DNA from 2 places in the Glutamicibacter sp. St.4D3 genome. Region 2 is predicted to be linked to the other one. Evidence: predicted binding sites of a transcription regulator. Region 2 holds the regulator's gene; the other holds the start of a gene.
What was found. The regulator HrcA, encoded in region 2, represses chaperone genes, less so after heat shock. The targets are predictions, from matches to a motif close to TTNGCACTCGNNNNNNNCGAGTGCNAA.
Positions count from the first base shown of each region.

Region 1: groES (co-chaperone GroES) is a predicted target of HrcA. The motif match lies at 1,722-1,748, and genes of this name have one in related genera.

Region 1 covers NZ_AP039380.1:2,300,231-2,304,440, forward strand. Annotated here, with positions in the region: gene groL (chaperonin GroEL) at 1-1,160, opposite strand, end outside; gene groES (co-chaperone GroES) at 1,263-1,559, opposite strand; gene AC6I21_RS10585 (amino acid permease) at 1,844-3,400, opposite strand.
Region 2 covers NZ_AP039380.1:1,677,728-1,681,937, reverse strand. Annotated here, with positions in the region: gene AC6I21_RS07720 (DUF3097 domain-containing protein) at 1-623, opposite strand, end outside; gene hrcA (heat-inducible transcriptional repressor HrcA) at 753-1,766, shown strand; gene dnaJ (molecular chaperone DnaJ) at 1,819-2,943, shown strand; gene AC6I21_RS07705 (16S rRNA (uracil(1498)-N(3))-methyltransferase) at 2,947-3,732, shown strand; gene AC6I21_RS07700 (GerMN domain-containing protein) at 3,858-4,210, opposite strand, start outside.

The DNA.
Region 1 (4,210 bases), 620 kb from region 2:
TCCTTCAGCTCCACCTCGGTGGCGGCGCCGACCTTGATCACGCCGATGCCGCCGGCCAGCTTGGCCAGGCGCTCGGAGAGCTTCTCGCGGTCCCATTCCGAATCGGTGCGATCCAGTTCGGCCTTCAGCTGCGAGACGCGCTCGGCGACGTCCTCATCGGATCCGGAGCCGTCCACGATGGTGGTCGAGTCCTTGGTGATGGTCACGCGGCGGGCCGAGCCGAGCACCTCGGTGCCGACCTGGTCCAGCGACAGACCCAGCTCCGAGGAGACCACCTGGGCGCCGGTGAGGATGGCGATGTCCTGCATCATGGCCTTGCGGCGGTCGCCGAAGCCCGGGGCCTTGACGGCCACCACATTCAGCAGGCCGCGCAGCTTGTTGACCACCAGGGTGGACAGGGCTTCGCCCTCCACGTCCTCGGCGATGATCAGCAGCGGCTTCTTGGTTTCCAGGACCTTTTCCAGCAGCGGCAGGAACTCTGCCACGGTGGAGATCTTGCCCGGGTTGATCAGGATCAGCGCGTCCTCCAGGACGGCTTCCTGGCGGTCGGTGTCGGTCACGAACTGCGGGGAAAGGTAGCCCTTGTCGAACTGCATGCCCTCGGTGACCACCAGTTCGGTGGCGGTGGTGGAGGACTCTTCGATGGTGATGACCCCGTCGGTGCCCACGGTCTTGAAGGCCTCGGCGAGCAGTTCGCCGATTTCCTCGTCCTGGGCGGAGATGGCGGCCACGTTGGCGACCTTGTCCTCCACGTCCACGGCGTTCTTCGCCAGGCGGGCGGCGACGATCTCGGTGGCCAGTTCGATGCCCTTGCGGATATCGCCCGGGGCGGCGCCGGCGGCCACGTTCTTCAGGCCTTCCTTCACCAGTGCCTGTGCCAGCACGGTGGCGGTGGTGGTGCCGTCACCGGCCACGTCGTTGGTCTTGGTGGCCACTTCCTTGGCCAGCTGTGCGCCAAGGTTTTCGTAGGCGTCGTCCAGGTCGATGTCCCGGGCGATGGTCACCCCGTCATTGGTGATGGTCGGTGCGCCCCAGCTCTTGGCCAACACGACGTTGCGCCCGCGTGGGCCCAGGGTCACCTTCACGGTGTCGGCGAGCTTGTCGATGCCCGCCTCGAGGGCACGGCGTGCTTCCTCGTTGAATGCTAGCTGCTTGGCCATGCATTGACTCCCTATGAATTCTTGGGTCGTAATCGACGCAAAGCCCCGAATCGCGAGGGTCTCGCTGTGCGGGGCTCGGTCGGCTACGAAAGGTGGGTGACGTTACTTGACGACAACTGCCAGCACGTCGCGGGCCGAGAGCACCAGGTACTCCTCGGCGCCGACCTTGACCTCGGTGCCCCCGTACTTCGAGTACAGCACGACGTCGCCTTCGTTGACGTCCAGCGGAACGCGGTTGCCGTTGTCGTCAATGCGACCCGGTCCAACGGCCACAACGGTGCCTTCCTGCGGCTTCTCCTTGGCGGAGTCCGGGATCACCAGGCCGGAGGCGGTGGTGGTTTCGGCTTCGACCTGCTTGATGACAATGCGGTCTTCGAGTGGCTTGATAGAGACAGACACAGTCTCTCCTTTTCGTTTATGAACCAATGGAAAAAACGGTAACGCCCCGTGGCATTGCTCCAACCGTCGTCGCGGTGCCAGTTGGTCATATCCAGTAAGGCATGGACTGCCGCGCCCGATCGGGATCGGGTACTGCATCCATTGATGACTTTAGGACGAAAATTAGCACTCGGTCAAGGCGAGTGCTAATGATCGGGATTCGTGTTGCTTCTGGTTCACTGACAGCTGACCCGGACCCGACGGCAGGCCGGATCCGGGTCAGCGCGAAGAGCTGAGGATCCGGGTTAGCGCGGGTCCACCTCGACCAGGCCAGCATCCTCCGGGGAGGACAGGTCCATGTCCTTCAGCGGAACCACCTTGGACTTGGTGACCATGCGGTGACCGAGCCACAACGCCAGGAACAGCGGGATCCCGATGTAGGCCGAAAGCACCTCCATGCCCCGCCCCGCCAGCACCGCCTCGTAGTTCTGCCCGGCGATCACCAGGATCAGCACCGCGAAGGCCACCAGCGGGCCAATCGGGAACAGGGCCGCCTTGTAGGGCAGCTCGCTGACCGAGTGCCCCTGGGCCAGGAAGCCGCGGCGGAACCGGTAGTGGGAGATGGCGATGCCCGCCCAGACTATGAACCCGCACAACCCGGAGACGTTCAGCAGCCAGGCGTAGGCCGCACCCTGGCCAACAATCGCGGTCAGGAAGCCGAACAGGCCCACCGAGGCGGTGGCCAGCAGCGCCGGCATCGGCACGCCGCGGCGGTTCAGCTTGCCGAAGACCTTCGGCGCCTTGCCATCCAGCGCCATGGAGTAGAGCATGCGGGTCGAGGCGTACAGCCCGGAGTTGCCGGCCGAGAGGATGGCGGTGAGGATCACCGCGTTCATCAGGGCGGCGGCGAAGGCGATGCCGGCGCGCTCAAAGACCATGGTGAACGGGCTGGCGGCCACGTCGGCCTCCCCGGAGGCCAGCAGGCTCGGGTCGGTCAACGGCACCAGGGTGCCGATGATGAAGATGGCGCCAATGTAGAAGAGCATGATGCGCCAGAAGACGGTGCGGATGGCCCGGGGCACCTCGCGGCGCGGGTTCTTGGCTTCTCCGGCGGCCACGCCGACCAGCTCGGTGCCCTGGAAGGAGAAGCCGGCGATCATGAACACGGCGATGATGGAGACAAAGCCGCCGTGGAAGACGTCGTCGGGGTTGGTCCACTGCCCGAAGCCGGACTGTCCCTGACCGATGACCCCAAAAATCATCAGCACACCGGCGATGAGGAAGGCGATCACCGTGACCACCTTGATCAGCGCCAGCCAGAACTCCCCCTCACCGAAGGCCTTGGCCGACAGTGCGTTCAGGCCCGTCAGCAGGGCCAGGAAGACCGCTGCCCAGATCCAGCCCGGAACCCCGGGCAGCCAGAAGTTCATGACAATTCCGGCCGCCACCAGTTCGGCGGCCACGGTGATGGCCCAGTTGAACCAGTAGTTCCAGCCGATCGCGAACCCGAAGGACGGGGAGACGAAGCGGGTGGCGAAGGTCTGGAAGGAGCCGGCGACCGGGATCTTGGCCGCCATCTCCCCCAGGGACTGCATCAGCAGGTAGACCATCAGGCCCACTGCCGCGTAGGCCACGAGTGCACCACCGGGACCGGCCTGGGAAATGGTGCCGCCGGAGGCGACAAACAATCCGGTGCCGATGGAACCGCCAATGGCGATCATCTGCAGGTGGCGGCTGCCTAGGGAGCGCCGCAGTTTCTTATCTGGCTCCTGGTCTCCACACGGTGCGCCGGGCAGCGTTGCCTGGTCACCGAGCGAAGAATCAGGCCTCTGTTCCTGGGTTTCCACGCTTGTTTTGCTCATCGGTGACATACAACACCATTTCCTTCACCGAGTGCGACCTCGGTCACAGCCTGGATAGTGGATCGATTAGAGTACTTGGCGCTCACGGTTCGGGGTCGCGGAGGCGAGGCCGGCGACCTGCGGGCAAGCCGGGATTCAGTTCGGGCGGGCAAAAGATAGCCCGCAACTTCGCCTGGCGAAAACGGGTCCGTTCGAGCGCCAGCGACAGGAAGGGTTTTCGTGATGCTGTCGTGAGCCAAGACACAGCATTGCTGTGGCTGATCGAAAGGCGTTAAGGACGTTTCGTCAGCGGGTGAGCTCGGCGCGACGGCCTTATCTGGACGCCACAACGGGTTTTCCACGACCGGCCAGCCACGGCAATTGCGCGACAAGCGCGGGAGCGGCAGCCCAAAATATGACGCAAATATGTCATATTCCTCCGCCAATGGCGCCCCTACGGCGGCACGACGGGCAGCGGCTCGCGCGCTCGCTCCGCCGGGCGGCTGGGTCAAAGTCATGCTCGTGGTGTTCCTTGGTTCTGTTCGCTCGGCGCCTTTGGGCACCGAGCTAGCTTCTGTCGTCTCACACATCACTTCTGCATCACAGGCTCCGCAGTGGTGAGGTATCGACACTGGATGTCAATGACGTCCTTGCGGTTCAACGCGGCGCCGGATTATATTCTTCCCCCGGCGTTCGCTCGAATCCGATCCCCTGAGCATTAGCAAATACTGCTGTAACTTCCGCGACGATGAACTTTTGGTGAAGCACTTCTGTCGCATGAACGTGTTTGACGACGTTGCAGACAATACCGCCAACGCCTGAGACCAAACC
Region 2 (4,210 bases):
GCCTGCCAGATGTCCACGTAGGGGTGGCCCAGGATCAGCACGTTGCCCTGCGCGCCGGGCGTGGCCATCGCCTGCTGCACGATGAGTTCCTCCTTCGTCCCGGAAATCAGGTGGTCGACCAGGATCCCCAGGCGGCGCTGTGGGGAGGGGTCGAAGTCCCGGATGGCCGCGGCCAGATCGTCCACGCCGTGCAACGGTTCAACCACGATGCCCTCGACGCGCAGGTCATGGCCCCACACCTTCTCCACCAGCTCGGCGTCGTGCTTGCCCTCCACCCAGATGCGGCTGGCCCGGGCGGTGCGCGCCTTCTGCCCGGTCACCGCGCGGGACCCGGAGGAGGAACGCAGGGTGCTTTCGGCCTGGGCCTGGGCGCGCGGCTCGACCAGCTCCACCGGCTCTCCCTCCAGCAGGAAGCCGAAGCCGCTCTGGAAGGACTTGGTGCGTCCATGGCGGTCCTCCAGGACAATGACCCGCATGCCCCCGGACTTCTCGGTGCGCACCAGCTCACCAACCCAGCCGGAGGCCACATCCTCCAGCAGAAGCCCGCGCTCCACCGGAACCTGACGCAGTTTCTTGGGAGCGGGGGTGCCCAGATCCATGGCGCCCCACGGGTAGTTGCTCACTGAATGCAGCCCTTTCGCTGTGACCGAATACGAACCAGATTCCAATGCTAGCAAGCGCTGAACGTACTAGACTTGGCACTTGAGGACGTAGAGTGCTAAATGCCGTGAGGCATGGAAGGTGGTGTGACAGTGAGCGAATTGCGGCGCCTGGATGTGCTGCGCGCCATCGTGGAGGATTATGTCCAATCCCGCGAGCCGGTGGGCTCCAAGACCCTGCTGGATCGGCACGATTTGGGGGTCTCGGCGGCCACCATCCGCAACGACATGGCCGCGCTGGAGGACGAAGGACTGATCGTCGCCCCGCATACCTCTTCCGGGAGGGTGCCCACCGAAAAGGGCTACCGCCGGTTCGTCGACGAGATCGGTGAGATCAAGCCGCTATCGCGCGCCGAACGCGAGGCGATCAACCGGATCATGGACACCTCCCAGGATCTGGAGGAGATGCTGCACAGCACCGTGCGGCTGCTGGCGAAGCTGACCAACCAGGTCGCGATGATCCAGGTGCCGCAGTACGACACGGCCGCGCTGCGGCACATCGAGCTGGTGGGACTCAGTCGGCACCAGTTCCTGCTGGTGCTCATTGCCTCCAACGGCAGCGTGGACCAGCGCGTGCTGAGCACCGCCGCGCCGTTCACCGACGAGTCGCTGGCCGGGCTGAAGAACACGCTGCTGGAGGCGCTGGCCGGGTACCAGCTTTCCGAGCTGTCCGTGCTGCTCTCCACCCACAGCGTGGAAATCCCGGGCCAGGACCAGGACCTGCTGGGAGAAATCCTTGCGGCCCTGCGCGAAATGGCGCATTCGGCCACCGAACAGCGTATCGTGATGGCGGGAACCGCGAACCTGGCCCGTGCCGGGGGAGACTTCCCGCTGAGCATCACCCCGGTGCTTGAGGCGCTGGAGGAGCAGGTGGTGCTGTTGAAGCTGTTTTCCGAACTGGAAGCCGATTCGCGCGGCCTGTCGGTGAGCATCGGCACCGAAACCCATATCGGGGAGCTGTCCGAGGCGGCGGTGGTGGCCACCAGCTACGGCAGCGATGCCCGCAACAAGCTCGGGGTGCTGGGCCCGACCCGGATGAACTACCCCTCCTCGATGGCCTCGGTGCGCGCCGTGGCACGCTACCTGTCCCGAATCCTGGCGAACTGAGACTCGCCGGCACAGACTTTGACCAACGGTTAGGAAAGGACACGCGAGAAACGTGAGCTCGCATTACGAGACGCTGGGTGTCGCGAAGGACGCCACGCAACAACAGATTAAGAGCGCCTACCGCAAGATGGCCCGCAAACTGCACCCGGATGTGAATCCCGGGCAGGACGCTGCGGAGCAGTTCAAGCTGGTCACCCGCGCCTACGAGGTCCTTTCGGATGAGACCAAGCGCGCCAACTACGACGCCACCGGGGATGAGAACGGCAACGGCCACCAGGGCTTTGGCGGGGCCGGCGGCTTCGGCGGGTTCGGGGACATCTTCGAGCAGTTCTTCGGCGGCGGCGGACAGGGCCAGGGCCCGATCCCGCGCACCCAGCGTGGACGCGACGCACTGATCACCGTGACCATCGACCTGGAGGACGCGGTCAAGGGCACCGTGTACCCGCTGGAGATGGAAACCGCGGTCACCTGCAAGACCTGCCATGGTGAGGGCACCCGCGAGGGCACCAGCCCGGTCACCTGCTCCATCTGCCACGGCGCCGGCCAGGTGCAGCGCCCGGTGCGCTCGTTCCTGGGCCAGATGATGACCGTGGAAACCTGCGCCGCCTGCCGCGGCCACGGCACTACCATCCCGGACCCCTGCCTGGAGTGCAACGGGGACGGGCGGGTGCGCGAACGGGTCTCCAAGCAGCTGAACATCCCCGCCGGGGTGGCCAGCGGCACCCGCATCCAGCTGCGTGACCAGGGCGAGGCCGGGCCGGGCGGGGGGCCGAACGGCGACCTGTTCGTGGAGATCGAGGTGCGCCGCCACAAGATCTTCGAACGGGCGAACAACGACCTGCACGCCAAGATGAGCATCCCGATGACCGCCGCCGCCCTGGGCTGCGAGCTGAAGCTGGAGACCTTCGACGGTGAACAGTCGATCCAGGTGGAGCCCGGGGCCCAGGAGGGGCACACCGTGACCCTGCCGGGGTTGGGCGTGCCGCGGCTGCGCGGGGGCAAGCGCGGGGACATCATCGTGCATCTGAGCGTGGAAACCCCCACGAAGCTCGACGCCGCCCAGCGCGACCTGCTCGAGCAGCTGGCCAAGCTGCGCGGGGAGGAAATGGCGGCCGGACAGGTGGAGCACGCCGGGGGCATGTTCGCCCGGCTGCGCGACAAGTTGGGCCAGCGTTAGGCCATGAGCAACCACAGCTTCGTCATCGACCGGCAGCAGGCCGCCCAGGTCGCTGCCGGTGACCGGCTCTCCATCCAGGGCTCCGAGGCGCACCACGCGCTGAACGTGAAGCGGGTCAAGCCCGGTGAGCACCTGGACCTGCTCGATGGCCACGGCCGCCGGCTGGTGGTCGAGGTGCAGGACGGGGACAGGCAGGCGCTGCACGTCACCGTCCTGGAGGTCGTGGACGAAGCCCCGCCGGGTCACCCGGTCACCCTGATCCAGGCGCTGGCCAAGGGGGACCGGGACCTGCAGGCGGTGGAGGCCAGCGTGGAGCTGGGTGTCAGCGCGGTGCGTCCCTGGCAGGCCGAACGCTCCATCGTGCGCTGGAACGCCGCCAAGGCGCAGAAGGCGCTGGAGAAGTGGCGCTCCCAGGTGCGCAGCGCCCAGAAGCAGTCCCGGCGCAGCTATGAGCCGGTGCTGCACCCGATGCTCACCACGCGGCAGCTGGCCGAGGAGGTCTCGGCCCGGACCGCCGATGGGCACCTGGTCTTGGTGCTGCACGAGGCGGCCACCGTGCCGCTGGAGCGCATCGTGGGGGACTGGAAGGCCGCCGCCGGATCGGCGGGCCGCACGGCGCCGGGCGTGTGCCTGATCGTGGGACCCGAAGGCGGGATCAGCGACGGGGAACTGGCGGTGCTCACCGCCGCCGGTGCCCGGGCGGTGGTTCTGGGCCAGCATGTGCTGCGGGCCTCCACCGCCGGCCCGGCCGCCCTGGTGCTGGTCCGTCACCTGCTCGGGGACCTGTAGGGGGCTTGGAAAAACTTCACCCGGCCATCGCCGGTGGACGCGATTTCGCGTCTGCCGGTGGTGGCCGGGTTCGTGGTTAAGCGTGGTTCGCGGGGGCTTTGAGGCCCGGTTCTTTGGCTGCCCGGTTAGCTGACGTTGAACATGCTGGTGGTGCGCGCGATCTTCGCGCCCGAACCGTTGTTCTGGCCCCACAGGGTCACCCGGTATTCGCCGGGGGAGAGCGCCAGCTCGCGGCTGAGCGCCCCGTCCTCATCCAGCTCGGTGGCCTTTACCCGTTGGGCCTCGTCCACCGGCTGCCAGTCCCCGGCCGTGTTCTTGCGCTCCACCCGGTAGTACAGCCCGTCGCTGAAGGCGACGGATCGGGCGTTGAGCTTGACCTTCCCGGCGGCGAACTGGCTGGAGTTCTGCGGGTCGATGATCCAGATCGGGGCCATGAAGCTGGAGTTGCGTTCGTATTCGCTCTCCAGGCGGTAGTCGT